Regions from separate parts of the Rhizobium sp. rho-13.1 genome, predicted to be linked through region 4. Evidence: riboswitches for the same ligand, from Rfam matches in the RefSeq annotation. Region 4 holds a riboswitch; each other region holds the start of a gene.
The links. Region 4 has a riboswitch for cobalamin ahead of bluB (5,6-dimethylbenzimidazole synthase). Riboswitches for the same ligand answer to the same signal wherever they lie in the genome.

Region 1 (7,254 bases), on a different contig from region 4:
TCACGACCCGTGGCGATGATGTCGCACCCTTCCTCACGCAGCCGGCGAACCAGCTCGCCACCGAGAAAACCTGTCGCTCCGGTCACCAGATAACGGGCCATCGATCATAAATCCACGACTAGCCCGCCAAAGGAGACGCCGGCGGATGTGCCAAGGATCATGATCCGGTCTCCCCTGTGAATCAGCTGGTGTTCGACGCCATAATCGAGGACAAAGGGAATGGAGGCGGCGATCTGGTTGCCGAACTGCGCGGAAATATCGATCACCTGTCCGGGGGCGAAATTGCAGATCCGCGTCATGTGGGCGAGGGCGCCCGGGCTGGCTTGATGGGCGATGACGCGCGCGATCTCGTTATGCCGGGTATTGGCCGCAGCAAGAAGCGCACTGACAAAAGCCGCGAAATCGCGGGCAGTGAGGCGAAACAGTTCCTTGCCATCCATCGAGAAGGTGCTGTGGGCGGTAAACTCTTCCGGCTCGCGGTGGAAATCGAAGCGGGTGCCGCCGGCACCGATCTGGCAGGCGTCGTAACCGGATGACAGGGTGGTGAAACGGGAGGCCAGAATGCCGGAGCGATCATCCGCGCGGATAATGGCGGCACCTGCGCCATCCCCGAAAAGACCGGCGACGGCGGGCTGGGCTTTCCAAGGCAGGGCGCGCGAGGCGATTTCCGACGAAACTATCAGGATAGTGCGGTGATTGCCGGTTTGCAGCAGACTCGATGCAAAATGCAGCGCCACCGGAAAACTCAGGCATGTGCTGTTGATGTCAGTGGAAAAACAGGCGCCGTCCGCGATGCCCAGCGCCCTCTGGATGGCCGGCGCCATGCCCGGAATTGGCTGATAGGCGACCGCCGAAGCACTGATGATCATGTCGAGATCCTGCGGTCGCAGGCCAGCCGCATCGAGCGCCTTGCGTGCGGCATCACAGGCGAGATCGATCTGGTTCTCGTCATCACAGACATAGCGCGTATGCACACCGGTCACGGACTGCAGATAACCGCCGGGGAAGCCATGCAGGTTATCGAGATCCGATGATGCAACGGCGCGACGGGGGACGGATCTGCCGGTTCCCACGATGGTCATGCCGGAGAGGCGTCGTTCTTCAGCTACCCGGTGCATTGCGTTCCTGTACCTGTCGATCGTCTCTGTTCGGGGCGTAAGATCGAAAGGCACGCGACGCGACCGGAATGACGTCGATCACTTCGGTCGCGTCGCGCATATTCGATGCCGGAAAGGCAATTACAGGACAGTTACGTTTTCTGCCTTAGACTTGCCAGTCTTGCGATCTTGGCCGACGTCGTAGCTAACTTTCTGGCCATCCTGCAAAGCACCGCCAAATCCAACGGCTGAAATGTGGACAAATACGTCCGGACCACCATTGTCAGGGGTGATGAAGCCGAAGCCCTTATCTTGGGCAAAGAATTTTACAGTACCGGTTGCCATCAAGTCCTCATTTTCAGTATGCGACGTCTTCTGATTGCGCAGCAGTAGTAAACAGCAAGAGCTCTGGCTGGCAATAGCTCGAACTGAACAAGATTCAATCATTCTCCCGAGGGCGGGGACATCATATCAGAAACTACTGGTCGTTAGTTCGAGTCCGCTCACGGCGACGGAATCAGCAAGTGTTAGGCGAAGGTCGGACCGATGGCACATTTGAGTCTTTAAACCACGCAGCCATCGTTAGTGCCGTCGAGCGCAGCCGCGAGAACATGAAAACGCGGGTTTCCAAGGAGCCGCTTTCGGCAGCTCCCGCCCAACCCCAGTCGTTCCTGATGCAAAAGTCAAAATTTTGGCATCAACGCTGACCGCCGATCAGCCTTGCCGCATCCAGGCTTCTCGCACGCGCCGCGTCCGTCATCAGTGACATGGCCTCGGCAATAAAATTGTGTTCGGCTTCGGCGGTTGTAAAAAAGCGCCGAGGAAGGACCATAGCGCTGCTTTGAACCAGAAACACCCAGTATTTGCGGGTTTGAAAGAGATCCGTGACGCAACGCCAATTGGCGGTCATCGTCAGGTCGCCCAGATCATAGACTAGCGCCTCAGGAGTTAAGCGAAGCGAAAGCGGCTGCTCATATGCTTGACCTCGCTTCGCAAGAGCTTTCCGCATTGAAGAGCCGGCCAGTCTTTGGATTGCCAGCAATCCCACCCAAACGCCAACGAAAGCGAACTCGATTGAAATCGTGGCTGCGAACCATGACCCCGACACCCATCCTCCCACAGGGATGCCGATCGCCAACATACAGACTAGCAGGATCAATTTCATCTGGCGTGGTGATACGCCCCTTCGACCCTTGATATAGGCCATGGCGGCTGTTGTTTCCCCGGCAGCCAGAACGCCTGTCGCTTCCATCCTAGTCCCCTCGAAGCAGCTTTGAGAGCAATCGCCGCGTAAGCGCGTGCGCGAGCAAGATAGAGGCGAATGCGCCGAATGAGAATGGGCCGGAGCGGACGCCTCCCATTTATGACTAACGTCAGACGGGTGGAAACGCTACCACGGCCCTAACGCCTGCGTGCTGTCTATGTTATGAGGCGAGCAATCCACAAACCGGCCGCGGCTAATGCCCCAGCCCAGATGACTGCCACGAAAATCATAATAATGATGCTGCGGATGAGCTTCATCTGGCTACCTTGTCGGTGGAACACTAATCCGGCGCAGACGCTTTGTGGGCGATAGTGCACGCTCTGAATCGGTGAAGACGCCTTTACTGGATGGCAGCAGAAATGCCAAGTCATCAAGCTCGTCCGAATTTCGGCCCGCAGCATGCTGCACTGATTGACGTGGCCACCTCGCATTCGTAATAGTCTCCGCGATGGTTCCCGTATGGGATCAAAAGGGAACACGGTGCGGATTACCCATCAGGGGCCAAAACCGGGACTGTCCCCGCAACTGTAAGCGACGAGCTTCATCCAAGATGCCACTGGTCCACATGGGGGACTGGGAAGGCGGATGCGGCAACGACCCGCAAGTCAGGAGACCTGCCATCATCGGATGTCATTGGCATAAGCGTGGGGCGGGGTGTCTCGACGCGGCGGATTTCCGTCACCTTTGCCATGACAGCAGACGTCACACAAAGGACTTCCCATGTTGACCAATATCACCAGACTTTTCGACGAGAGCACCCCTGAACTCAAGGCACGTCTCGTGACGATCTATACGATTCTTGCCGTTCTAAATTTTGGAGCCTGGCTATGGGCGCTTGTCGCCTTCTGGGACGAGCCTGCGCTACTCGGCGTGGCACTCGTAATCTACGGGCTCGGCCTTCGCCATGCCGTTGATGCCGACCATATAGCCGCCATTGACAATGTCACCCGAAAGCTCATGCAAATGAAACAGCGGCCGGTTTCCGTCGGCTTCTTTTTCGCAATCGGGCATTCGACGGTGGTCGTGCTGGTTGCTGGAGCTGTGGTGGCGGCATCCTCGCTGCTTGGTGGGTTCCAGAGCCTCGAGGGTATTGGCGGCACGATCAGCACGAGCATTTCGGCATTGTTTTTGCTGATCATCGCTACGATGAACATCGTGATCTTCGTGGCGATCTATCAGAGCTACCGCCGCGTGCGGGCAGGGGGCACCTATGTCGAGGAGGATCTTGACCTTCTCCTCAACAATCGAGGCTTTCTCGCGCGCGTATTGCGCCCGATGTTCAAACTGGTCACCAAGAGTTGGCATATGTTTCCCCTTGGTTTTCTATTCGGCCTTGGCTTCGATACGGCGACCGAGGTCGCTATGTTTGGCGTGTCAGCGACACAAGTGGCCAGAGGCGTTCCGGTCGAGGCGATCATGGTCTTCCCGGTGCTGTTTGCTGCCGGTATGTCCTTGATCGACACAACTGACGGCGTGATGATGCTCGGCGCCTATGATTGGGCCTTCGTCAAGCCGATGCGAAAACTTTACTACAACATGACGATCACACTGGTTTCGATCGTCGTAGCCGTGCTCATCGGCGGTATCGAGGCCCTCGGATTGATCAGTGACAAGTTGGGGTTGGAAGGTGGCCTCTGGGACATCGTCGGCGGATTGAACGATAACTTCAACAATCTCGGGTTCGTGATCATCGGCGTCTTCCTTCTCGCCTGGATCCTCTCCTTCGTGATCTACAAAGTTAAAGGCCTGGACGACGTCAAAATCAAAAGTCCGGTCTGACGCTATCGCAAAGGTTTCAAGGGGCCATCGCGACGGCCCCTTGTCTCTATGCAAGTCCGAACCCGCAGGTCACACCGCTCTCGCCTTATTCAGTACGTTTAATCTAAGGGTCGTGGCGAGGACAAGTCCAGTCTCTTTGGCGACAAATCCGACAATGATCTTCGAGATATTGAAGAATGCCGCCGATCAAGAGCCGACGGCTGATTTGACCGAGGGCCAAATAGCTCAAAAAACAAATAGCCGAACCGAATTTGCCCAAACATCCTAAAGGCACGCACTCACTCACCGCGCAGCACTAATGATTTTACAAATTCCTTTGCGGACAACATCCTTACTGGTGAGCTGGCCGGCCTGGATGTCAAACACGACATCTACCCTGACACCTGAGCCTTTTTGGCGTGCGACGACGCGGAGCGTTTGAACTCTACCACTGCCACTTGTTTCCTGAAATGCGTCGATCGACGAGAGTTCTTTATTGGTCCTGATGCCCGAAAAGCCCTCCGCCGCTACACCCTGTGCCAATCTCTTCAAAATCACTGGCGCGCTTGCTTTTGGATAGTCTTCCCATGAGCGGTAGCTGAGCGCGGTGAGCATAGGCACACCCGATACCGTAAAATTACCTTCGCATGAGGCTGCCTGTACAAGCGTTGTTTCGCCAAGCAGCAAGGCTATCATTATCACCACAGTCTTCATTAGCTTCCTCATCGGTGAGTATGTTGATTTCCACTAAGGCTGACCCGGCTTCGGAGTGAGCTCCTCAGTACGGCTGCCACCCTGTCCCACGGGCCGATACGCTTCAATGAGATCGCAGAAATTTTGTTCAAGTCGGGTGCGGTGACGCTCCGGTTGAACGGTGGAACCGGGTAAAGGGCGGTCGGTTTCGGCCCGCACTCGCCCAGTGTGAAGTGCTCCGTGCAACTGGGGTGGGCCTTTCGCACGAACATCCTCACCACACGACGGTGCAGCTCTGGAAGACGTTCATACTGAGTACCCTTCTCTCAGTTCGCACCGGTGCACAGCCTAACGATAGCATCAAACTCCAGACGCACCGGGACTGGGACCGGTGCGTATCAAATGCCGGCTGGAGAGCCAACGCCTTGGAGTCCGCGAAAAGTGCACATGTGTCTATATTTCCAAAAAAGCTCGAGTGTGCTGGCCAGTTAGAGCTGGGTGACATAGGTCTGTTTGCGAAGCGTGGGCTTGCGACCGGAGAAGGCTCAAACCATGGCGGCGCAGTTGCACTAAACTTTCTCGGTCCACGGTCGGGAAAACATGTCAATCGGACGAGCCAAACCAATGTGTCGCGAGCGTCTCACAACTCTTGCAGAGATCATTTGTTACGAGGATCCCAACATGACTTTCCAACAGGGCGCACTCTTTCGTATCGTTCTTTTCGTCCTGGCAATATCAATTCCCGTTCTGGCAGAAGCCGCCGACGGAAAAAGCGATTGCTTCGGATTCAACGCTCTAGATGACGACCCGCTCTCCGCGCAGCTCTATGAAGTTCAGCCCGGTGATAAGGTCGAGTTCCAGTGCCCTGAGCGATCCCTTTTTTGCAGTAAGGGGGCCTTCGTGCTGCCTGGCGATCAAGTGGTCGTTACAAGAATCGACGGTAATAGGGGATGTGCTGAATATCTTAACGCAGCGAAACCACATGACACGGATACAACGGCCGGTTGGCTGCCACTAGAGCGCCTGTCTAAGCAATCACCCCGAGCTGACTGGGTTGGCATTTGGGGGGACGACGAAACAAAAATTATCGCCAAACAGCAAGGAGATAAAGTTCGCGTTGATGCAACAACGACTTTGCAGCTTGGAAGCGGAGACGAAGGAGGTCAGTTTGCCGCCGTTATAGACAGTACCAAGCCGCTAGCGAAGTTTGGCTTTGAGTGGGACTTCAAGGGAAATATGGGCAAACTGCTTGCCTACCAGGAAAAGGTGGGCCCGGGAATATGCCAGGTAAAAATGAACCAGCTTGGACGATATCTTGTTGTAGGAGACAACCATATGTGCGGAGGCATAAACGTAAGCTTTTCGCGCGTGTACAGACGGGCCTATGAAAAGGTGACAGCTACCCAAGCCCAAGCGGCGGAAAATTCGCCCGAGGTCAGCAACAAAGCTGACGGCATCCGTCCCTCCTACGGTTCTTGTCTAGAGAGTTCCGAGGGTGTCACCCTCGACATGCGGAATTGTGCCTCTGCAGAATACAAATATCAGGACGATCGTCTTAACACCGCTTACCGCCGCCTTCGCACCAAATTGGAGAAAAATGCTGCTGCAAGATTGAGAGACGAGCAACGAGGCTGGATTGCACAACGCGACAAACAGTGCGAGGCCGATAAAACAAGTGGGACCTCTGCGCTAATCGTTTCCGATGATTGTTCTGTCACAGCTACAGCTAGACGTGCAGCGGAGCTCGAGAGCAAACTTTTTCAATAGCGGATGTGACAAGCCAGGAACCCGCACAGCCTATGTTGATTACTCAGGAGCGAAACATGCGCCGCACCTATTGGTTAGCCGTCGCAATCCTTATCTTGGCATCACCTAGCTTTGCAGCAGGCTTCGCCTGCGGAAAGGCCGGTACACCAACTGAAAAAATGATTTGCGTCAACAGCGCGCTAGGCGAACTCGATACGAGACTTCAACAAGCCTATATCAACGCGATGGCTGCGGCCGCACCCTCAAGTAAACCCACATTGTTGACTGAACAGCGCCATTGGAACCGCTATGTTCGCGATATCTGCATGGATGAGGCTTGCCTCACGCGCGCATACGAGGCGCGTATCTCCTTACTCTCGAGGAAAGACATGTACATCGCCGATGCGTCGCAGTGCGAAATCCGCCAAGGCAAGTCGTGCCGCGGCGTTGTCACAATGCGTGACACCGGAGCTCGGGTGGAATCGTTCAACAAATCACTGGCGGAAAACAAGAGCCCCGGCCGTATACTAGGGTGCGAACAACTGATCGACCTGCCCAGCGGCTCCTTCGAAGGCAATCATAGTTTTGGTGGGCTTTGCATCCTGACAAAAGGTGCCGTGCGGCAACGCGTCCATATCTGCAATGACGAGATGGTGGGCCATTTCGCGCTTGAACCTTCCACGGACGACACTGCCC
Region 2 (7,254 bases), 160 kb from region 4:
GAAGCGGCCGTCGAGACCGGCCAGCAGCCCGTCGATCTCGGCCGGTCCACAGGCCTGGATCGAGGGTTTCAGGCGGGACTCAATTTCGGCAAGCACGGCCTGCGTCTGCGACCAATCCGGCGGGCAGAGGCTGGTGCCATCGACCAACCGGGTGGCCAGCAATTCGATGCGCTCCACGGTATCGCCGTTGGTGCGCCATGGGTCGCCGGATACATCGACGAGGATTTTCGGGCGCTGGCCTGCCCAGGCATCGGCCATCCCGCAGTCCAGCGGGTCGAAGGTTTTGGGTTGCGGAGGTTTACCCCCCTCTGTCCTGTCGGACATCTCCCCCACAAGGGGGGAGATCGATGGGGCGGCGGCAATCTCCACACTGAAGTCCGCTTTTGCAGCAAGCTCCGCAGGTGCATTTTTGTGACCACGGCGCGGCATACCAATCTCCCCCCTTGTAGGGGAGATGTCAGCAGACCCGACAGAGGGGGGTGGAGCGTCACACACAAACGCCGCCAGCCCCGCATCCGCAGCAATCGCCCGCTGCAGGCTCTGGTCGCCGCCCTCGCCCAAACCGCGCGGCACACGGGCCAGCGCTACCGTCAGGTCAGTCAGCAGCCGTCCCTGCGGCGACACGCCGAAGACGTGCAGCCCGTCGCGGATCTGCATTTCCTTCAGGTCGCAGAGATAGGCATCGAGCTTCTGCAGCGCACTCTCCTCGCTCTCGCCCTTGGCAATGCCGGCATCCTGGTCGAGGCCGATATCGGTGACGAGATCGAGGATCTGCTTGCGCAGCAGCAGGATGCGGCGCGGATCGACGCCGGAGGCTTCGTAATATTCGTCTACCAGCGCTTCGAGGTCCTTCAGGGGACCGTAGCTTTCGGCGCGCGTCAGCGGCGGCGTCAGGTGGTCGATGATCACGGCACTGGTGCGGCGCTTGGCCTGCGTGCCCTCGCCGGGATCGTTGACGATGAACGGATAGAGATGCGGCATCGGCCCTAGGATGGCTTCGGGATAGCAGGTCTCCGACAGCGCCAGCGCCTTGCCCGGCAACCATTCGAGATTGCCGTGCTTGCCCATGTGGATGACGGCATGGGCACCGAATTCCTGGCGCAGGAAGGCATAGAAGGCGAGATAGCCATGCGGCGGCACGAGATCCGGCGAGTGGTAGCTCTCCTTCGGATCGATGTTGTAGCCGCGTGCCGGCTGGATGCCGACCAGCATTTCGCCGAAGCGGGCAAAGGACAGGGCGAATGCGCCATCGACGACATAGGTGTCGCCCTCGGGCCCACCCCAGCGCGCCGTCACCTCATCCTGAATCTGAACCGGAAGAGACGCAAAGAAGGTCTTGTAACGACTCATCGAAAGCGTTTCGCGGATCACCTTCCCGTCGCGGCCGGAGTTGGTCGGCCCCTGCATGAGATGGGTGATCAGCGCGTCGCCATCGGCCGGGATATCGGCCACCGGATAACCGTTCGCCGCCATCGCCCGCATGACTTCCACCGTGCCGGCCGGCGTGTCCAGCCCGACACCGTTGCCGAGCCTGCCGTCGCGGTTCGGATAGTTGGCCATCACCAGCGCCACGCGGCGCTCACCCGGCGGCGTCCGGCGCAGCCGCGCCCAGTTGGCAGCGAGTGATGCAGTATAGCGCATGCGGTTGATCGACGGCTCGCTGCCGACGATATTGGCCTCCACCCGCTCGTCGTAACGGGCTGCCGCCTTGAACGATACGGCGCGCGACAGCACGCGGCCATCGACCTCGGGCAGCGCCACGTTCATGCCGAGATCGCGCGCCGAAAGACCCTGCGCCGAGGCGGTCCAGGCCTCCTTGGAAGACGCGGAGAAGATCGCCTGCAGCACGACGGCGTCGCTCGCCTCCAGCACCGTCGGCTTGCGGTCTGCGCCGGGGGCGGAGATCGCAAAGCCCGTGGTGTTGATGACCACATCCGGCAACGCGGCGCCAAAAATGTCGGCGATGATGGACTTGGATGCCGGGTCCTTGAGACTATAGGCGAACACCGGCAGCGGCCGCACACCGGCCTCCACCAGCGCCGATATCATTGCCTCGACCGGCCGCGTCTCGCCGCTCTGAACGAGAGCCCTGTAAAAGCTGATTGCGACAATAGGCCGTTGCTCCCGGTTATTCTCCTCCCTTGTGGGGGAGATGTCGGCCCGGCCGACAGAGGGGGGTAACGTCGCAACCTCAGAGGCCACCTCCCACGCATCAACATCGACAACACCCTGCCCCGGCCACCAGATGCCGGCCTTGGCAAGCGGGCTCGCCGGCTGCGGCTTTTCGGCTCCGGACAGCATCGCCGACGCATAGGCCAGAAACGCCCGCGCGTTATCGTCGCCACCCTCGATCAGATAGGACCACAGCGCATTGAGATCGTCGAGCGCGATGTTGGAGAACGGCATGACGCCCGGATCCGGCTTGGAATCGCCCGGTATGACCGCGATCTTAGCCCCCTGCCGTGTCGCCACTGCATGCAGCGCTTCCAGGGCATATTGAAAATAGCTCGCGCCACCGAGCGCCCGGACGATGATCATCTTCGCATGTCGCGCCGTCCGCTCGACATAGGTGTCGACCGACATCGGATGTTTCATGCTGAGCAGGCTTGCCAGACGCAGCGAACGGGTGCCGTCATTGTGGGCATAAGCCGCAGCGATAGCGGCAAGCTCGGTATCGGCTGCCGACAGGAACAGGATATCGCCCGGCGACTGACCGAGGTCGATCGCCTCGTCGCCATCGGATATCGAGCCCTTCTGGGCTAGGAGAAGATGCATGCGGCACCTCCCCGATGGGCGGGTTCGAGCACGGGGCGGCGCCCCCCTCTGTCCTGTCGGACGTCTCCCCCACAAGGGGGGAGATCGGTTGCGGGAGCCTCCATGCTCAAACGAAATTCAACGCCTGTAAAACGCTCAGTTGGACAGGAAAAGATCAGCCGCAGCTTCCCGATCTCCCCCCTTGTGGGGGAGATGTCACGCAGTGACAGAGAGGGGTAAGCCGCGGCAAATACCATCAAACAAGCGCCTCGATCGCACTGCGTACCGCCGCCTGGTCCATATCGTGCAGCCCGATCACCACCAGACGCGTCGCGCGGACTTCGCCCGGCGTCCAGGCGCGGTCAAAATAATGGTCGACACGGCTGCCAACGGCCTGCAGCTGCAGTCGCATCGGCTTGCCCGGCACATCGACGAAACCCTTGAGACGCAGTACGTCGTGATGGCCGATGACTGTCTTCAGCCGCTCGATAAACGTGACCGGCTCGGCGATGGGCCCGAGGTCGACAACGAAACTGTCGAACTCGTCATGGTCGTGCGGCGTACCGTCGGCATGCTCGATCTCATGGTGGGACAGCCGGTTGCCGACATCGGCCTCCGTGCCGATGCCGAGCCCCAGCAGCACGGCTGCCGAAACCTCGCCGTTGCGGGCCTCGATCATCGGGGGCTTGCGCTCGGTGCGCGACAGGACTTCGGCCCGAACGGCTGCAATGCCGGCGGCGTCCAGCAGGTCGGTCTTGTTGAGCACGATGAGGTCGGCGCAGGTCAACTGGTCCTCGAACAGTTCCTCGATCGGGTTGTCATGGTCGAGCGAGGCATCTTCCGCCCGCGCCGCATTGACGGCGTCGTGGTCGTCGGCAAACCGGCCGGCAGCGACGGCAACGCTGTCGACAACGGTGATCACGCCATCGACCGTCACGTGCGTGCGGATATCCGGCCAGTTGAATGCTGCCACCAGCGGCTGCGGCAACGCCAGGCCGGATGTCTCGATGACGATGTGGTCGGGCCGCGGGTTGCGGGCAAGCAACTGGGTCATCGTCGGGATGAAGTCATCGGCGACCGTGCAGCAGATGCAGCCGTTGGTGAGCTCGATGATATCGTCGGCAGAGCAGTTCTCAGCGCCGCAATCCTTCAGCACGTCGCCGTCGACGCCGAGATCGCCGAACTCGTTGATGATGAGGGCGATGCGCTTGCCGCCGGCATTCTGCAGCAGGTTGCGGATCATCGTCGTCTTGCCAGCCCCGAGGAAGCCGGTGATGACGGTGGCGGGAATTTTCTGTTGCAATGGATCAGCCTTTCATTTTCAGCGGCAGTCCGGCGGCGACGAAATAGACGTCGGTGGCCTCAGCCGCGATCATTTGGTGGAGACGGCCGGCATGGTCGCGAAAATCCCGCGCCATGCGGTTTTCCGGCACGATGCCGAGACCGACCTCGTTGGAGACGAACACCAGGCGCGCCTTTGCGCCCGGCAGGAATTTGCAGAGTGAGGCGAAGGCAGCAGCCATGTCGCGCTCTTCCATCATCAGGTTGGTGACCCACAGCGTCAGGCAATCGACAAGAACAGCGCGGCCGGGCGCGTCGATGGCACCGAGTGTGCCGACAAGATCGAGCGGCTCCTCATGCGTCGTCCAGCCCTCGCCGCGATCGACGCGGTGTTGGCGGATGCGCTCCGCCATCTCGGCATCCCAGGCTCGACCGGTGGCGACGTAATGGCGGTCGAGGCCGGAGCCGGTAACGAGCGCCTCGGCAAAAGACGACTTGCCGGAGCGCGCGCCGCCAAGCACGAGGGCCGTTCCGAATGTTGGGGATGACATCAGGTCGTTCCGATCCTCACGCGGTTCTGCGCGAAGCTGCAAGCGTGCAACAGTTCGGATCAGGCAAGCGCGCCGCAATGACGCGCAAAAGCAAACGTTCAGCCATGACAACCTCCGTGCTGGCAGCGGGACGACGTCCCAAAGGGTGGGCTTTTCGCCCGGCACGGATGGCAGGTCTCCTGGCTCACGGTTGCAATCTCCGGTCGGAACGACGGATATCGTTCCGACCGGAGATCACGGGTCTTTCTCGCCTTCCCGGCAGGTCATCATGAAAAGGCGGACGATTCGTAGATGAAGAGGCGTCCCACCCCGGTAAATCATGATGCCACGCCAGTGGCTTTTCCGATGCCTTCGACTTAAGGCCCGCCTGCACCATTGCAGAACATCACCCGTCGTCCCGGAACACCGGACGAAAGACCCTGACCGTTCTACAGTCGCGGGGTCGGCTGCGATAGGAGCGCCCTGTATGGGTCCGCCCGGTCACATTCCCTTTTGATCCCATACCGTTTTCACGGCGCGGGAACCTTCCGTTATGCGTTCAGGATTAGGCCTTCGCCTTATGCAAGTCAACTGATCGACGAATTCGGTTTCTGCCATATATGTGTTGAAACGGCGCTGAAATCATTCCCGGCGGCGGTCTTTTTGTCGCAATTGCCAGTGTAAAGACGTCCTGCTTTAAACAACCGCCTCTCTTTCATGCGTAACGCCATGCTTCAACGATTCCATGCGCCCCGCTTTCGCACCCTCCGGTCGCTTTTCGAAGCCGGGCGGATGCGCGCGATCCTGCGACAGAGCGAAGTCGGCCTCGTCATTGCCGGCGCATTGGTCGGCGTGACGTCCGGGCTGGCGGTGACGGCCATGAGCCTGATCTCTCGCCAGATGCACATGCTGATCTACGGTATCGGCGATGACGGCAGGCTGAGCAGCGCGGTGATCGACAACAAGCTGTTGTTGCTGCTGGCGCCGATTGCCGGCGGCGTGCTGCTGGGGCTGATGCTGTTCATCCTCTCCAAGACCCGCAAAAAGCCGATGATCGACCCGATCGAGGCCAACGCGCTTCACGGCGGCCGGCTGTCGCTGACCGACAGCATTCTGGTCTCCATTCAGAACCTCATATCCAACGGTTTCGGCGCATCCGTCGGGCTGGAGGCCGGCTACACGCAGATCGCCGCCGGCATCGCCTCGAAACTCGGACTGAAACTGCAGCTGCGCCGGGGCGACCTTCGCACTCTTGTCGGCTGCGGTGCGGCCGGTGCCATCGCCGCAGCCTTCAGCGCCCCCCTCACCGGCGCCTTCTATGCCTTTGAGCTGATCATCGGCAGCTACACCATTGTCACCCTGACCCCGGTCGTCGTTTCCGCCCTCGTCGCAACGCTGGTCGCACGCCTGCTCGCCGGCAGCGACGTGATGATCGATATCGGCGATTTCGGCAGCGTCGTGCCGGCCGACTACATTCCGGCCCTGCTTCTCGGCGCAGTCTGCGCCGGTTGCGGCATCCTGCTCATGCAGGGCGTCTCCTTCATCGAGGAGCTGGCCCGCAAGAGCGCCATCCCCCAGTATGTCCGCCCGGCACTCGGTGGCATCGTCGTCGGCATGCTCGCCCTGATCTCGCCGCAGGTGCTGTCGGCCGGCCACGGAGCGCTGCATCTCAATCTCGGCCGGGATATCGCCATCCCGGCCTTGATCGGCATCCTGCTGCTGAAGTCGCTGGCCTCGGCGGTTTCGATAGGCTCCGGCTTCCGTGGCGGCCTGTTCTTCGCCTCGCTGTTCATGGGCGCCCTGCTCGGCAAGATCTTCGCCTACTCCGCGCCCTACTTCGATCACGCGACGCTGACGCCGGTCATCTATGCCGTGGTCGGCATGAGTTCGCTGGCCGTGGCAGTCATCGGCGGCCCGCTGACGATGACCTTCCTGGCGCTGGAAATAACGGGCGACTTTCCGATCACCGCGCTGGTGCTTGCCGCCGTCATAACCTCGTCGCTCGTCGTTCGCACCACCTTCGGCTACTCCTTTGCCACCTGGCGCTTTCACCTCCGCGGCGAGAGCATCCGCAGCGCCCACGATGTCGGCTGGATCCGCAACCTGACGGTCGCCCGTATGATGCGCCCCGATGTGCGCAGCGCCAACGTCAACATCAGCATCGCCGACTTCCGCCATGATTTCCCGATCGGCTCGACCCAGCGGGTCGTGCTGCTGGACGATGCGGAGAAATATGCCGGCATGGTGCTGGTGCCGGAAATATACGCCAGCCCCGTCGACCAGGACGATGGCGATCGCGGCCTTGGCGATTTCATCCGCTACAAGAACGACTTCCTGCAGCCGCAGATGAATGCAAAGCAGGCGGCCGCGATCTTCGACAAGACCGAAAGCGAAGCACTGGCTGTGGTCAACAATCTGATCGAGCGAAAGGTCATCGGCCAGCTGTCGGAAAGCCATACCCTGCGGCGCTATTCGGAAGAGCTCGACCGGCGCCGGCGAGAGGAGTCAGGCGAACTCTGAGCCCGCAATCAATTTCAGTATTGACGCGTACGCACCACGCTCTAACTCAGATGCACCATAACGTCCGGTACCGTGCCAAGTGGCGCCGCCGGCACAAGCACTGAAAGCAAACATGGCAACCTCCTCCACGCCCGTCTGGTTCATCACCGGCTGCTCGACCGGCTTCGGC
Region 3 (7,254 bases), on a different contig from region 4:
GAAAGCTGTGACGGCACACATGATACTGGACCAGCCAACGATCGTGTCACCAGAGAGCCACCGTGCGATCGAAAAGATGAGCAGCAAAAATGCAATGCCCGCAGTCGCAAGCCCGAGGATAGTACTGACACGCAACGGAGTTGTCGAAAAACTCGTCACGGCGTCCAACGCGAAGCCGATCATTTTGCGCAGAGGATATTTGGTTTCGCCGGCAAAACGTGCGTCGCGTTCGTAGGGCAAGGCAACTTGTCGCCCGCCGATCCAGCTGACCATGCCTCGTATGAACCGATCACGCTCCGGCATAGCCATCAGGATATCAACAACCCGGCGGCGCATCAGCCGGAAGTCGCCCGTGTCGCGCGGTATCGTGACCGATGCCAGCCGGGAAAGAAGACGGTAAAAAAGCGAAGCCGAGGCACGCTTGAACCACGTTTCGCCCTGACGTTGACAACGCTGGCCGTAGACCACATCGGCGCCACGATCCATGATCGGCATCATCATCAACAACAGTTCCGGCGGATCCTGCAGATCTGCATCGATCAAGAGGATACGCTCGCCGCAGCATGCAGCGAGCCCAGCGGTAGCCGCCAGCTGGTGGCCATGATTACGCATCAGGCGTACCCCAAGGATCTGGGGCACGAGTGCTGTCATTGCAGCAATTATATTCCAAGTTTCGTCGCTGGAGCCGTCATCGACCAAAACAATCTCGAAATCCTCACCGGCTACCGATCGAGCCGCCGCTACGCAGCGACGGCAGAATTCCGATATCCCCTCCTGCTCGTTGTAGCAGGGTGCAACAATTGAGAGGATGAGTGGTGAAATATTGGTCATATGCGCTCGTCAATTTTCAGCTCGTAGCCTAACCTTCAAAGGTCAAGACTTTCTTGCAAAGCAGCAGAAATGCTCAATCACGGCTACCGCTATCCTTCGACATTCGTATGTTGCGCAGTGTATTGGCCGTGATGGCCCCCCACACACATTTGCCACGCCGCCCGAGGCCTAGGCCAGCAGGTACTGGATGTGGCAGCGGCCGTGGATCGCGGACTTTTCTACGTGCGCTTTTACTCCGAAGACCGTGCGAATGAGGTGTTCGGTGAGGACGTCTTCCGGTGATCCGGCGGCGACGACCTTGCCGTCTCGCAGGACGACGAGACTGTCGCAGAACATGGCCGCAAGATTGAGGTCGTGAAGGGCGACGATACAGGTGATATCCAGCTTGGCGACAAGTGACAGGATATCCAGCTGGTGCTGGATATCGAGATGGTTGGTCGGCTCGTCGAGTAGTAGCTCGGTCGGAGCCTGCGCCAGCGCGCGGGCAATGTGCACCCTTTGACGCTCGCCGCCCGACAGCGTCTGCCATAGTTGGGCTGCCCGGGCCTGCATGTCGACCCGGGCGAGCGCGATCTCGACGGCGGCATCGTCGTCGCTGCTCCAGGTGGAGAGCAATCCTCTGTGGGGCGTGCGACCGAGGCGGACGACGTCGGCGACGGTCAGTGGTGTGTCGGTCGTCGATTGCTGCTCAACGAAGCCTATGCGGCGCGAGATCTCGCTGCGCGACAGACTAGCCACATCATGTTCTCCAAGTCGTATGATGCCGCTGCGGACTTTCCTCAACCGGCAGATCAGGCGCAGCAGGCTGGATTTCCCCGATCCGTTCGGCCCAAGCAGGCCGAGAACCTTGCCTTGCTCGATCGCCAGGCTGATGCCGTCAACGATGAGCGTGTTACCGGCTGCATAGGTGACGTCGTCGACGGATATGCTCATGGGGTCCTCCGGACACGATAGAGGATGACGGCAAAAGCGGGCGCTCCAAAGAGAGCCGTGACGACGCCGATCGGCAGGATCTGCTGGGGGATGATGATGCGCGAAGCAATATCGGCTCCGACCATGAAGATCGCGCCGCCAAGGGCGGTCGCCGGCAGCAGGCGGCCGTGCGACGGCCCGACCAGGAAGCGCGCGGCGTGCGGAATGACGAGCCCGACGAAACCAATCGAGCCGACCATGCTGACGACGCTCGCCGTCATGACGGCGGTCGTGCCAAGGAGCACGATCTGTACGCGGCGCACCGGGATGCCGAGGGAGGTCGCCGCGTCGGCGCCAAAGACGAAGGCGTCGAGCGCCCTGACATGGCAGAGGCAAACAATGAAGCCCGCCAAGGTCACGGGTGCGGAGAGATAGACGTCGGGCCAGCGCACGCCGCTCATCGAACCGAGCAGCCAGAACAGCACGCCGCGCGCCTGCTCTGCATTGGCAGACGTCGTGACGATGTAGGAGGTCAGGGCATTGAACAGCTGCGATCCGGCAACGCCGCAGAGAATGATCCGCTCGCCCGACCCGCCTGCCCCTGAGGCCAGAATGCCCACCAGCGTAAAGGCGACGACGGCCCCGATGAATGCTCCGCCGGACAGCCCGAGAACGTTTGCGCCGAGCCCGAGGATCGTGATGCAAACTGCCCCTGTCGAGGCGCCTGCCGAAATGCCAAGCACATAGGGTTCGGCCAGCGGGTTGCGCAGCAGGGCCTGGAGCACGGCGCCGCAGAGGGCCAGCGAGGCTCCGGCACTGGCTGCAACCAGTGCCCGGCTGAGACGGTAATCCCAGACGATGCCTTGGTGAATACGGTCGATTGCAAAGCCCGTGCCGAAGATGCGGTTCGACACAGCCTCTGCCGTCGTCTGCAGCGGGATGGAGATTTCCCCGATGGAAACGGCAAGGCTGATCGAAAATCCGAGGACGACGATGGCGGCAACGGCGAGCGCTGCAAGCGCCCACCATCTACGCCGTGTTACGACTGCGCTGTTGCTCACCGGGCCAGACCGAAGGACCTGATGCCATTTGCAAGAACCTCGATGCCGTCGATTGTCCGGATCGTCGGGTTCATGGACTGCGCATCCATCATCACAAATCGTTTGTTCCTGACGGCGTCCATTTCGCTGGTGACGGGATCGTTCTGCAGGAAGTCCAGCTTCACCTTGGGATCGTCTGCCGCATAGCGGCGGCGATCCATGGTGGCGATGACGATGACGGCCGGGTTCGCCTGGGATATTGTTTCCCAGCCGACAAGCGGCCATTCCTCCTCGGTGGTCACGACGTTGCGCGCATCGAGGGCCTTCATCATATAAGCGGGGGCACCGTTCTTGCCGGCTATGAAGGCATCGCCCCTGACCTCTTTGCTCGAGAACCAGAAGACGATCGGCAGGTGCTTGGCGGCCGCACCCTCCACGGATGCCACAGCGGTGGCCTCGCGTTTCCTAAGGTCGGTGATCAGGGCATCGCCACGGTCCTTGATATCGAAGACTTCGGAGAGCTGGGCGATCTCCTGATAGACTAGATCCATGCTGAACATCTGCTTGCGGACCCCGTCTCCGCCGTCGGAATTGACTTTGGCGACACAATCAGCCGGCGAGATATAGGTATTTATTCCGAGGTCGGAGAATTGCTCCCGCTTACCGACGGAACCCTGCGGTCCGACATGCCACTCGAATTCCGCAGCCACCAAGTCTGGTTGGCGTCCGACGACGGATTCGAAGCTCGGATCGTTGTCGGCCAGCCTTTTGATCTTGCTGTTGGCCTGTGCATATTGAGGAAGCACGGGACCCACCCAGACCGCCGTGCCGACGATCTTGTCGGCAAGGCCGAGAGACAGGAGAACTTCCGTCATCCCCTGGCCGATGGACACTATCTTCGAAGGCGCCCTGGCAAAGGTCACCTGTTGACCGCAATTGGTTATGGACAGCGGATAGACCGTCGCCGCGAATGCGGGGGCGGCCATGCCGAGAAGCCCGCAGGCAAGCGTAATGCTGGACAGAAACTGACGCATGAAAAATATCTCGATTTTATGGGAAGGCGAGTGCCCTGGTGCTGCAGGTATGCGGCAGCGAGGCAAGCTGCGGTTGCCACGTCAACTGTCGGAAGCCCAATCGAGCCGGAGATGCGCCAGGCTATGGCGAAAATTCAAATGAGACATATCTGTTCCTTTCCGGGCATCCCCGCCCGGGTTCATGGGATAGCGCTTGACGGCAGGTCTCCTGACTTGCGGATATGCGCCGATCATCTGTCTTCCCGCGAAACCTTCGCAGTGACATGGCCCTGAGGCCCTGGGATGAGCAGCAATCCGCTTACAGTTGCGGGGGCAGTCACGGTCTTGGTCCCATTCGGGTGGCCCTCACCGTGTTCCCTATTAATCCCCTTGGAGTCATCCTAAGGGAACCGTCGATGGCATCTATGACAGGCCTGCAACGGCGGTCAAGGTGGGCGGGTCTCGCAAAATCTCGCACAGGTCGGAAATCCATCATTGCTTTATATTATGTTATAACGTTACATTATTGGTAAAATGCAGGCAGTCAAGTGTCTTGTCGCGTTAGCCAACAAACAGACTGCTGACGCAAACCTGTTGCAAACGACGTGCAGGGTCTGGAATGTACGTACCGGAAAGGTGCCCGACGAAAGGCATTCCGGGAATCGCAGGCAGGAGTAGCGCATGAGCAAAATTATTATATTCACCGACCTGCACATGGTCCTGGAGGGAGAGACGATCATCGGCCTCGATCCCTATCAGCGCCTTTCAAGAGGGATAGATCATGTCAACCTGCATCACCGCGATGCTGAGTTTGCGGTGATGACGGGTGACCTCTCGCACCGCGGCAGTCGCCAATCCTATGCGAGACTGCGCGAACTGGTCGACACGCTCGAAATTCCCGTCCACCTGCTGGTCGGAAACCACGACAACCGCGAAAACTTCATTGCCGCCTATCCCGAAAGCCCGCGTGACGAGCACGGTTTTATCCAGCAGCGGATCGAGACCGAAAACGGTGTCATGCTTTTGCTCGATACGCTTTGCGGACCGCCCTACGTCTCGCCGGACGTTCATGCCGGGGTGCTGTGCGACAATCGGCTTGCCTGGTTGAAGCAGAACCTCACTGGTGCCGGCGACCGGCCCGTCTACATCTTCATGCATCACCCACCGCTCGACACCGGGTTTCCCGGGATGGACAAGATCAAGCTCCGGAACGGCGAGGAGTTTTACGATATCCTTGCCGAATACGGCAATGTCCGCCACATCTTCGCCGGCCATGTTCACCGTACGATTGGCGGCTCCCATCGCGGTATACCTTTCTCGGTATTCAAGAGCCCGGTCCATCAGCAGCCGATGGTATTCGATACGGAAGATACTTCCCTCTCCGTCGATGAACCGGGCGCCTACGGCATCGTTTTCCTGAAACCGCAGGGATGCCTCGTTCATGTCGAGGATTACGAACTGTCCAACCATTCGATATCGGGCAGCGACGCACTCGGTAACTGAGACATATGCCCTGACGTCGGACTATGCCGCGTCGCCGCCTCGTCTTTAGGCCGCTTCCATGACACCGACGCTGACCGGCAGGTCAGCGTTGGTGTTTTCACGTGCGCATCCTCCGGTTGCCGCGCGCGCCTCGGCAAGACCGGTGGAAAGATCGGAAAATTTGTAGGCAATAGTTGACATCGGGAGTCAACAAACAATACAGGAGTTCACCAGTCAACTTATTGATCATGGTCGTTGGTCGGTATTCCGTAGACTTTTCAGGTATTTGATAGATTGATTGCAGGGGGCTGCCGTGATGTTTCGCGAGGCTAGGACGACTGTATCGCCGGTGGGCACATCCTTTACGACGACCGTCGGACGTCTGATGATCGCGTTTCTGTCGAGTTCGACGCTGCTTGCCGCAACCCCGGTTTTCGCTCAGTCAGGCGACGCGGAAGCAACCACGCTCGCCAAGATCACCATTGCGGGCCAAGGCGACCGAGCTGGCACCATTGACAAGACGATTGTCGCAAAGAGTTCCCGCTCCAGCAGCAAGACCGACACCCCGCTTCTCGACGCGCCGGCCTCGGTTTCCGTCGTCACTGCAAAGGAAATGAAGGAGCGCGGTGTCACCAACCTCGACCAGGCGCTGGCCTACACGCCCGGCGTCTCCACCGATATCTACGGCTCCGACGACCGCTACGACCACTTTTTGATCCGCGGTTTCTACCAGACGACCGACGGCACTTTCCGTGACGGGCTGCCGATGCGTGTCGGCGGCTCCTTTACCGCCAGCCGCCTCGAGCCCTATGGCATGGAACGGATCGATGTGCTGAAGGGGTCCAACTCCACGCTGTTCGGCCTTTCCGGCCCCGGCGGTATCGTCAATGCGCTCACCAAGGTGCCGCAGGACAAAGACTTCGGCGAGATCTATACAACAGTTGGGAACGGACATGTCGAAACCGGCACCGACTTCGGCGGAGCGCTCGACAAGGATGGCATCTGGACCTACCGCATGACTGGCAAATGGCAGAATGCCAATGCCGGCATCGACCATACCAACGACGATCGCGTCTATGTCGCGCCGGCGCTGACCTGGTCGCCGGATGCCGACACCTCCGTCACCATCCTGACGGATTACAACAAGCGCGACGGCAACCCTGGCCATGCCATTCCCTACAAGTCTGGGATCGATTCCGAGACCTATCTCGGTGAGCCCGATTTCGACAGGGTCGACACCATCGAGCGCAATGTCGGCTATCAGCTGCGCCACGATTTCGGCAACGGTTTCGAGTTCCGGCAGAATGCCCGCTACACCAATCTCGACATGACCTATCAGCAGATCTATCTCGGAGCTGCCGATCCTGCTTCGAGCCGCGCTGCATTGGCAATTTATGGCCATAGCAAGCGGTTCCAGATCGACAACCAGCTCCAATATGACGGCACCTACGGCCCATTCGAAAGCCGCACACTGCTGGGCGCCGATTATGGCCGCGACAGCAATAGCGAACGTCGCCTCGACGGGACGGCCGGTGGCGTGCTCGATGACAGCAAACCCGTCTATTGCGGCACACGCTGCATCTCGTTCGGCGCACCGGTGGACACCAGGACAAGGCTGACAACGGCCGGCACATACCTCCAGGAACAGCTGACGATCGACGACCGCTGGATCCTGACGCTGGGTGGCCGATACGATCACGCCGACACGATGTCGGAAAGCTCAGGCATCCGCGACGACGCGGTCGATACGAATTTCTCCAAGCGCGCCGGGCTTACCTTCAAGGCGACCTCCGAGCTCTCGGTCTACGCCAATTACTCGGAATCCTTCCAGCCACTGGCAGCCAGCCGCTCGACCTTCCTCGGCACGCCCAAGCCTCAGGAGGGCACACAGTACGAAATCGGTGCAAAATATCGGCCCGAGGGTATGGATGCGCTGTTTACCCTGGCGCTGTTCGACCTGACCCAGAAAAACGTGG
Region 4 (7,254 bases):
TTAACGCCCTTTTAACTGCCTTTCGACGAGGGCTTGCCGGGAGCATTCAGCAAAGGGTCTGCTATCAGCGTGGCTGATGCTGCAGTCATGAAATCTGAAGTTGACAGCTGCATGCCGCACCATCAGGATGATACATAACGACAAGGATCGGGAAGGCGCTATGAAGGACGACCATACCGGATCTTGCCTCTGCGGCGCCGTGAAAATACGGACGACAGGTCCGCTCAGGGATGTGGTCGGGTGTCACTGCTCGCAATGCCGCAAGCAGACCGGACTCTACTTCGCCGCCACCAACGTGGCGACCGACCACCTTACGGTCGAGGGCGGTGAGAATGTCAGCTGGTATCGCTCCAGTCCCGCTGCCAGCCGCGGGTTCTGCAAGACCTGCGGCTCAGCGCTGTTCTGGGTCGCCGACGATGCCGAACAGATCTCGATCATGGCCGGCCTGTTCGATGATCCCAACGCGCTGAAAATGGGCCATCACATCTATTGCGCCGACAAGGCAGGCTTCTATAGCCTCCACGACGGTCTGCCCCAGTTCCCGAAATCCGACTAGCCATCGTCCGCAAGGGGCAGTCCCGCCGACGCTAGGCCTTTGCCTCCAGCAGCCTCGTAATGCGGCCCACTTCCTCCCTGAGGGCGGACAGTTCGGTCAACACCTGCAGGTCGATCTTCTCGTGCAGCGACAGGACTTCCAGTTCGGCCTTGAGGTTGACTTCATAGTCCTTGGCAGCCTCGAAGCGGTCGCGTTCGGTCTGGCGGTTCTGCGACATCATGATGATCGGCGCCTGGATGGCTGCGATCATCGAGAGGATCAGGTTGAGGAAGATGAACGGGTAGGGATCGAAGGCGCGTGACGAGAGCAGGATGGTGTTGAGCACCGTCCAGGCGACCAGGAACAACAGGAAGGAGACGATGAACGCCCATGATCCGCCGACGCGGGCGATCCCGTCTGCGAGCCGTTCCCCGACGGAGGCATTTGCGGAAAAGGCAGCGTTGACATCCGTCGAGATGATCTTGCGTTCGCGGGCTCGCTTCAGCACCCGCTTTTCGATGACGCCGAGATCGTCCGACGATTTATCGAAGTGGGTGTGAAAGAAGTTCGGGAGATTGGGCATGCGTGACTCCGATACTGGTTAGCGGCAGTATTCGGTTGCCACGATGAATTGCAACGGCAAAACATGGGAATGGCGATGCCTCACGCAATCGCGTCCAGTCGAGCCAGTTGATGTCGGGTGGGCGAGCCGTTAAAACCTCCCCGGTCGCCGTTTGCTTTTAGGCGGCGGCTTCGAGGATGGGTGAGACATGCGCAGTTCGGTCGAAATCTTCAACATTGCAACAGGTCGGAGCCGGGTCGTCTGGCAGACCGATCGTCTCGTCGAGGCGCCGAACTTTGCGCCAGACGGACGCTACCTGCTCGTCAACGATGACGGGCTTCTCTACCGCCTGTCGCTCGACGGGCTCGCCACTGTCGAGCGCGTCGACACAGGCTTTGCCAGCCGTTGCAACAACGACCATGGCATCTCGCCCGACGGTACGCTGATCGCGCTCTGCGACAAGGTCCAGTACGGCAAGTCCTGCATCTATCTCGTGCCTGCGGAAGGCGGTCTCCCCAGGCAGGTGACCACAAACCTCCCATCCTACTGGCACGGCTGGTCGCCGGACGGAAAGCATGTCAGCTACTGCGGCATTCGCGGCGATCTCTTCGACATCTACACGATATCGGTCGAGGGCGGCGAGGAGACGCGGTTGACCCATGGCGAGGGTCGCAACGACGGGCCGGACTGGTCGGCCGATGGTGCGTGGATCTATTTCAACTCCAGCCGGACCGGCCGTATGCAGATCTGGCGTATCCGGCCTGACGGTCGCGACCTGCAGCAGGTGACCGACGACGAGTTCGGCAACTGGTTTCCCCATCCGTCGCCGAAGAGCGACAAGGTGGTGCTGCTCTCCTACGACGGCGACGTCTTCGATCATCCGCGCGATCTCGACGTCCGCCTGCGGCTGATGGACATGGATGGCGGCAACATAACGACGTTGTTCGAGCTGTTCGGGGGCCAGGGGACAATCAACGTACCGAGTTGGTCACCCGATGGCGAGGAGTTCGCCTTTGTCAGGTATGAACCGGAGCGCTGAGCTCGCCTGCGATCCGCTTGCCATCGCCAGCCGGATCGCGCATATCTCCTTCATCAGGTGCCCGCCCAGGCGGGAGAATCGGGAAGCCGGTGCAAATCCGGCGCGTGCCCAACGCTGTAAGGCGGATGGCGATGCACAGGGAACGGTCAGTTATCCGATATGCCACTGGTTTCGACCGGGAAGGCAGCATCGCCAGATGAAGCCGAGCCAGAAGACCGGCCTGATAAGATAGACTGATCCCGCGAGGACGGCGGGCGGTTGGCATTGTTGGGGATATAAACGATGCGACCTGATTGCAGGGACGATCTCGTCCGCGCACACGCTTTTTCCGTCGCCGAGCGCGACGCCATCTACCACGCGATCGAAACGCGGCGTGACGTGCGGGACCAGTTCCTGCCGCAACCGCTGCCGGACGACCTGATCGCAAGGCTGCTGGGCGCTGCCCATCACGCGCCTTCTGTCGGCTTCATGCAGCCCTGGAATTTCATTCTCGTGCGCGACCCCGCCATCCGTGAGAAGGCCTTCGAAGCCTTCGAGCGCGCCAATGGCGAGGCTGCGTTGCAGTTCGAGGGCGCCCGTCGGGAGAGTTACCGGTCGCTGAAGCTCGAGGGCATCCGCAAGGCGCCACTCAGCATCTGCATCACCTGCGATCCGGATCGTGCCGGGCCCGTCGTGCTCGGCCGCACCCACAATCCGCGCATGGATGCCTATTCGACGGTCTGCGCCGTGCAGAACCTCTGGCTTGCGGCGCGAGCGGAGGGTGTCGGGGTCGGCTGGGTCAGCATTTTTCACGACGCCGATATCCGGGCGTTGCTTGGTATCCCGGAGCGGATCGAGATCATTGCCTGGCTCTGCCTGGGATTCGTAGACGAGCTCTATGGCGAACCGGAACTCGCCGTCAAAGGCTGGCGGCAGCGATTGCCGCTGGAGGATCTAGTGTTCGAGAATGGCTGGGGCCAGCCGCAGGGCTGAGGCCTATTGCTGGGGCTGCTCGCCGGGTACGGCCGGACGGGTGAGGTCTAGCTTGCGCTGGTCGGGCTGTAGGAACGCCGGGCCGACCTGACGGACATTGCCGGCGGACGGATCGTAGGGCCGTTCCACCGGCGGCGCATCGCCCTTTGCGGGTGCCGTCGGCACGGCCGGTGGCGACGCTTTTGGGATGATCGTCGTAATCGAGCCTTGCTGCGTGCCTGCGGTTGGCGGCTTGGTCAGCGCGTTCTGCCTTCGCATTTCCTCGTAATAGGCCGGCAGATTGCAGGTGCAGCTGGTCTTTTCATTCGGCGGCCGTTTGCGGAAGGCGAAGGCGTAGGGCATGGCGCTGTAGGGGGTGCCCGACGAGGCGGAGACCATCGCCGATGTTTCCTGATCCGGCAGACGGTGGAAGAACAACTCGGTCTTCACGCCCGGGCACATCCTCGCGCAGGTTTCGCCATCCCGCTGGAAATCGCCGGGCGCTGCATTCTGGGTCATCGGGAAGAAGCCGCCATCGCAGGTGCGCACACAGACCGTGCGGACATTTCCGCCGCCATAGGATTGACCGAAGGCGTAGCTCTGGACCGGCGATTGCGGTGCGGGTTCGCTGCCGGAGGGGCCGCCACTGCTGTCCAGCGTGGTTGCCCCCGGGGTTGCGGGGTAGCTGGGCTCGATGCCTGCCTGCGGGGGCGGGCGGTTGGTGATGATGGTATCGCCGCTATCCTGATCTTCGCAGCCGTTGGCGCGCAGCGCTGCGGAAAGCTGGTTGCGGGTGGGTCCTTCCGAAACGTCGCCGCGCTGGATCTGGTCGCGCTTGGCGACGAGATCCTGCAGGTTCTGCTGCATGCGCTGCAGGGTATCCTCGATCCGCGCGCAGGTGCCGCCGTCGTCACCGTTTATGATCACCATGCTGCCGGACGAGCACTCGTTTTCCTCAAGGTCGTTCTCGACTTGGCGCAACTCGGATATCTGCTGGGCGATGGCGGTGCGGTATTGCCGGAGCTGGCGGTTGGTGCCGACAGTTTCGCTGAGATTGGCCATCTGGCCGCGCAGGTCGTCGCAGATTGCGTTCGTCTGGGCAGCCAGTGGCGCTGCCATCGCCAAGGATGCGGCAAGCGCCCAAAATGAATGTTTCCAGCCCACTATCACGCTTTTGGCCTGCTCCGTTCGGATGGTTTCCGCCTCAGCTCGGGCGAAGGCGAAAATTCATCCATTGTCACGCGCAAGATATATGGCGCCGACTGACTTGCGCCAGCCCTGCGCTCGGCAGCAGGTGGTCGACCGCCGGGATGATGCCCGGCGGTCCCGTCAGTATCAGCCGGGCTGCGATGCCTCGACCACGGCCACGGCTGCCATGTTGACGACGCCACGGGAGGTGACCGAGGGCGACAGGATATGGGCCGGCAGGGCCGTTCCGAGCAGGATCGGGCCGACATGCAGCCCGTCAATCATCTCCTTGACAACGCCAAGCGTGATGTTGGCCGCATCGAGGTTCGGGAACACCAGCAGGTTGGCTTCGTCGGTCAGCGTGCTATCCGGCATGACGCGGCGGCGCAAATGCTCGGAAATCGCGCTGTCGCCGTGCATTTCGCCATCGACCTCTAGATCGGGGGCTGCAAGCCGGATGAGCCGCAGGGCATTGCGCATCTTCGTGGCGCTCTCCGATTCGCGCGAGCCGAAGTTCGAATGCGAGACAAGGGCGGCGCGTGGCGTGATCCCGAAGCGGCGGATTTCCTCCGCTGCCAGCACTGTCGATTCGGCAATCTCTTCGGCCGTCGGATTAAAGTTAACGTAGGTGTCGGTATAGAACGTGTTGCCGCGCTGCGAGATGAGCAGGCTCATGGCAGAGAAGTCGCGGACATTGTTACGCTTGCCGATAATCTGGCGGACAACGCGTAGGTGCCGCTCGTAGCGGCCTTCGAGGCCGCAGATCAGTGCATCGGCGTCGCCACGCTTCAGCGCCAGTGCGCCGATGACGGTGGTGTTGGTGCGCACGATGGTACGGGCTGCCTCCGGGATGACGCCGCTGCGGCCGACCAGCGAGAAATAGAGGTCGGCGTAATCGCGGAAGCGCGGATCGTCTTCCGGGTTGATGACTTCGAAGTCGGTATGCGGGCGGATTTTGAGGCCATAGCGCTTCAGGCGGGTCTCGATGACGCTGGGGCGGCCGATGAGGATCGGCACGGCCGTGTTTTCCTCGAGCAGCACCTGTGCGGCGCGCAGCACGCGTTCGTCTTCGCCTTCGGAAAACACGACGCGCTTCGGCTGAGCGAGCTTGGCAGCTGCAAAGATCGGCTTCATGACGAAGCCGGAGCGGAAGACGAAGCGGTTGAGCGTGTCGAGATAGGCATCGAAATCGGTGATCGGGCGAAGCGCCACACCGCTCTCTTCCGCAGCCTTGGCGACGGCCGGGGCGATGCGCAGGATCAGGCGGGGATCGAAGGGCGAAGGGATCAGGTATTCCGGGCCGAAGATCGGGGTCTCGCCGGTATAGGCGCGGGCGGCAACATCCGACGGTGCCTCGCGGGCAAGGGCTGCGATGGCGCGCACTGCCGCCATCTTCATTTCCTCGTTGATCGTCGTCGCGCCGCAATCCAGCGCGCCGCGGAAGATGTAGGGGAAGCAGAGGACGTTGTTGACCTGGTTCGGGAAATCCGAGCGCCCGGTGCAGATCATCGCGTCGGGCCGGGCGGCGCGGGCGAGTTCCGGCATGATTTCGGGGTTGGGATTGGCAAGCGCCATGATCAGCGGCTTTTCGGCCATCTGTACCAGCAGTTCCGGCTTCAGCACGCCGGCGGCCGACAGGCCGAGGAACACATCGGCGCCGCCGATCGATTCGGCCAGCGTCCGCTTGTCGCTCGGCTGGGCATAGACCGACTTCCACTCGTCCATCAGCACGTTGCGGTCGGTGTAGACCAGGCCCTCGATATCGTGGACCCAGATGTTTTCGCGCTTGGCGCCCAGAATGACCAAAAGGTTGAGACAGGCGAGTGCGGCAGCGCCTGCACCGGATGCGACGATCTTGACGTTCTCGATCGTCTTGCCGGCCAGCTCCAGGCCGTTCAGTATGGCGGCGGCGACGATGATCGCAGTGCCGTGCTGGTCGTCGTGGAAGACCGGGATCTTCATCATCTCGCGCAGCCGGCGCTCGACGTCGAAGCATTCGGGCGCCTTGATGTCCTCGAGATTGATGCCGCCGAAGGTCGGCTCCAGTGCCGAGATCGTCGAGACCATCTCGTCGACGGTCGGTGCCTCGATCTCGATGTCGAAGACATCGATGCCGGCGAACTTCTTGAACAGGACGGCCTTGCCTTCCATCACCGGCTTTGAGGCCAGCGGACCGATATTGCCGAGGCCAAGCACGGCCGTGCCGTTGGATATGACGGCCACGAGATTGGCGCGCGAGGTATATTCGGCAGCCATTTCAGGGTTGTCGCGGATGGCGAGACAGGGAGCGGCGACGCCCGGCGAATAGGCGAGCGCTAGGTCGCGCTGGTTGCCGAGCGGCTTCGTCGCCTGTATCTCCAGCTTGCCCGGACGAGGATAGCGATGGAAGAAAAGCGCCTGTTCGTCGAGGTCACCGCTGGTCATGTTCTTCTGTGCCTTCGATGCATCCTGCGGGTCCATCACGCTTCTCCATTACCATTCGTCTAACGATTTCACGTCACTGCATACAACAATCCTCGGGGGTGCACAGTACGGAATTGTGGCATGGCGGCAAGATTTTGCCGATGCGCGGCGGGGTAAGCTACGCCATCTTCGCGCTCGAATTGGATATGATGTCATCTTCCTGAAACACGAGTCTGATTATTCCGGGCACAGCGAAGATTGGGGCACGGGCATTACGTTCGTGGAGACATTGATGGACACTCGACACTTCCGAACCCTGTTCATTTCCGACGTTCATCTGGGATCGAAGGCTGCCAAGGCTGACTATCTTCTCGACTTCCTGCGCTATCACGAAGCCGATACCCTGTACCTCGTCGGCGACATCATCGACGGCTGGCGGCTGAAGCGCAGCTGGTACTGGCCGCAGGATTGCAACGATGTCGTTCAGAAGATCCTGCGCAAGGCGCGCAAGGGCACGCGCATCGTCTACATCCCCGGCAATCACGACGAATTCCTGCGCGATTTCCCGGGTAACCA

Region 1: it holds a riboswitch for cobalamin, as region 4 does, so the genes downstream of both, EQW76_RS22420 (HoxN/HupN/NixA family nickel/cobalt transporter) here and bluB (5,6-dimethylbenzimidazole synthase) in region 4, are expected to answer to the same signal.
Region 2: it holds a riboswitch for cobalamin, as region 4 does, so the genes downstream of both, cobU (bifunctional adenosylcobinamide kinase/adenosylcobinamide-phosphate guanylyltransferase) here and bluB (5,6-dimethylbenzimidazole synthase) in region 4, are expected to answer to the same signal.
Region 3: it holds a riboswitch for cobalamin, as region 4 does, so the genes downstream of both, EQW76_RS23465 (ABC transporter substrate-binding protein) here and bluB (5,6-dimethylbenzimidazole synthase) in region 4, are expected to answer to the same signal.

What each region holds. Positions count from the first base shown of each region.
Region 1 covers NZ_SCFL01000013.1:52,845-60,098, forward strand. Annotated here, with positions in the region: gene EQW76_RS22400 (NAD(P)-dependent oxidoreductase) at 1-101, opposite strand, end outside; gene EQW76_RS22405 (3-oxoacyl-[acyl-carrier-protein] synthase III C-terminal domain-containing protein) at 105-1,118, opposite strand; gene EQW76_RS22410 (cold-shock protein) at 1,239-1,442, opposite strand; gene EQW76_RS22415 (YcxB family protein) at 1,795-2,349, opposite strand; cobalamin riboswitch at 2,794-2,998, shown strand; gene EQW76_RS22420 (HoxN/HupN/NixA family nickel/cobalt transporter) at 3,082-4,140, shown strand; gene EQW76_RS22425 (hypothetical protein) at 4,423-4,833, opposite strand; gene EQW76_RS22430 (lysozyme inhibitor LprI family protein) at 5,494-6,579, shown strand; gene EQW76_RS22435 (lysozyme inhibitor LprI family protein) at 6,636-7,254, shown strand, end outside.
Region 2 covers NZ_SCFL01000001.1:704,349-711,602, forward strand. Annotated here, with positions in the region: gene cobN (cobaltochelatase subunit CobN) at 1-2,775, opposite strand, end outside; gene cobW (cobalamin biosynthesis protein CobW) at 3,011-4,057, opposite strand; gene cobU (bifunctional adenosylcobinamide kinase/adenosylcobinamide-phosphate guanylyltransferase) at 4,062-4,586, opposite strand; cobalamin riboswitch at 4,738-5,129, opposite strand; gene EQW76_RS03675 (chloride channel protein) at 5,295-7,085, shown strand; gene EQW76_RS03680 (oxidoreductase) at 7,198-7,254, shown strand, end outside.
Region 3 covers NZ_SCFL01000015.1:13,482-20,735, forward strand. Annotated here, with positions in the region: gene EQW76_RS23450 (glycosyltransferase family 2 protein) at 1-831, opposite strand, end outside; gene EQW76_RS23455 (ABC transporter ATP-binding protein) at 1,000-1,764, opposite strand; gene EQW76_RS23460 (iron ABC transporter permease) at 1,761-2,804, opposite strand; gene EQW76_RS23465 (ABC transporter substrate-binding protein) at 2,801-3,817, opposite strand; cobalamin riboswitch at 3,998-4,226, opposite strand; gene EQW76_RS23470 (phosphodiesterase) at 4,478-5,299, shown strand; gene EQW76_RS30180 (hypothetical protein) at 5,345-5,479, opposite strand; gene EQW76_RS23475 (TonB-dependent siderophore receptor) at 5,595-7,254, shown strand, end outside.
Region 4 covers NZ_SCFL01000001.1:548,274-555,527, reverse strand. Annotated here, with positions in the region: gene EQW76_RS02905 (GFA family protein) at 161-556, shown strand; gene EQW76_RS02900 (DUF1003 domain-containing protein) at 588-1,118, opposite strand; gene EQW76_RS02895 (TolB family protein) at 1,306-2,136, shown strand; cobalamin riboswitch at 2,175-2,375, shown strand; gene bluB (5,6-dimethylbenzimidazole synthase) at 2,419-3,108, shown strand; gene EQW76_RS02885 (DUF2865 domain-containing protein) at 3,112-4,206, opposite strand; gene EQW76_RS02880 (NADP-dependent malic enzyme) at 4,423-6,735, opposite strand; gene EQW76_RS02875 (UDP-2,3-diacylglucosamine diphosphatase) at 6,971-7,254, shown strand, end outside.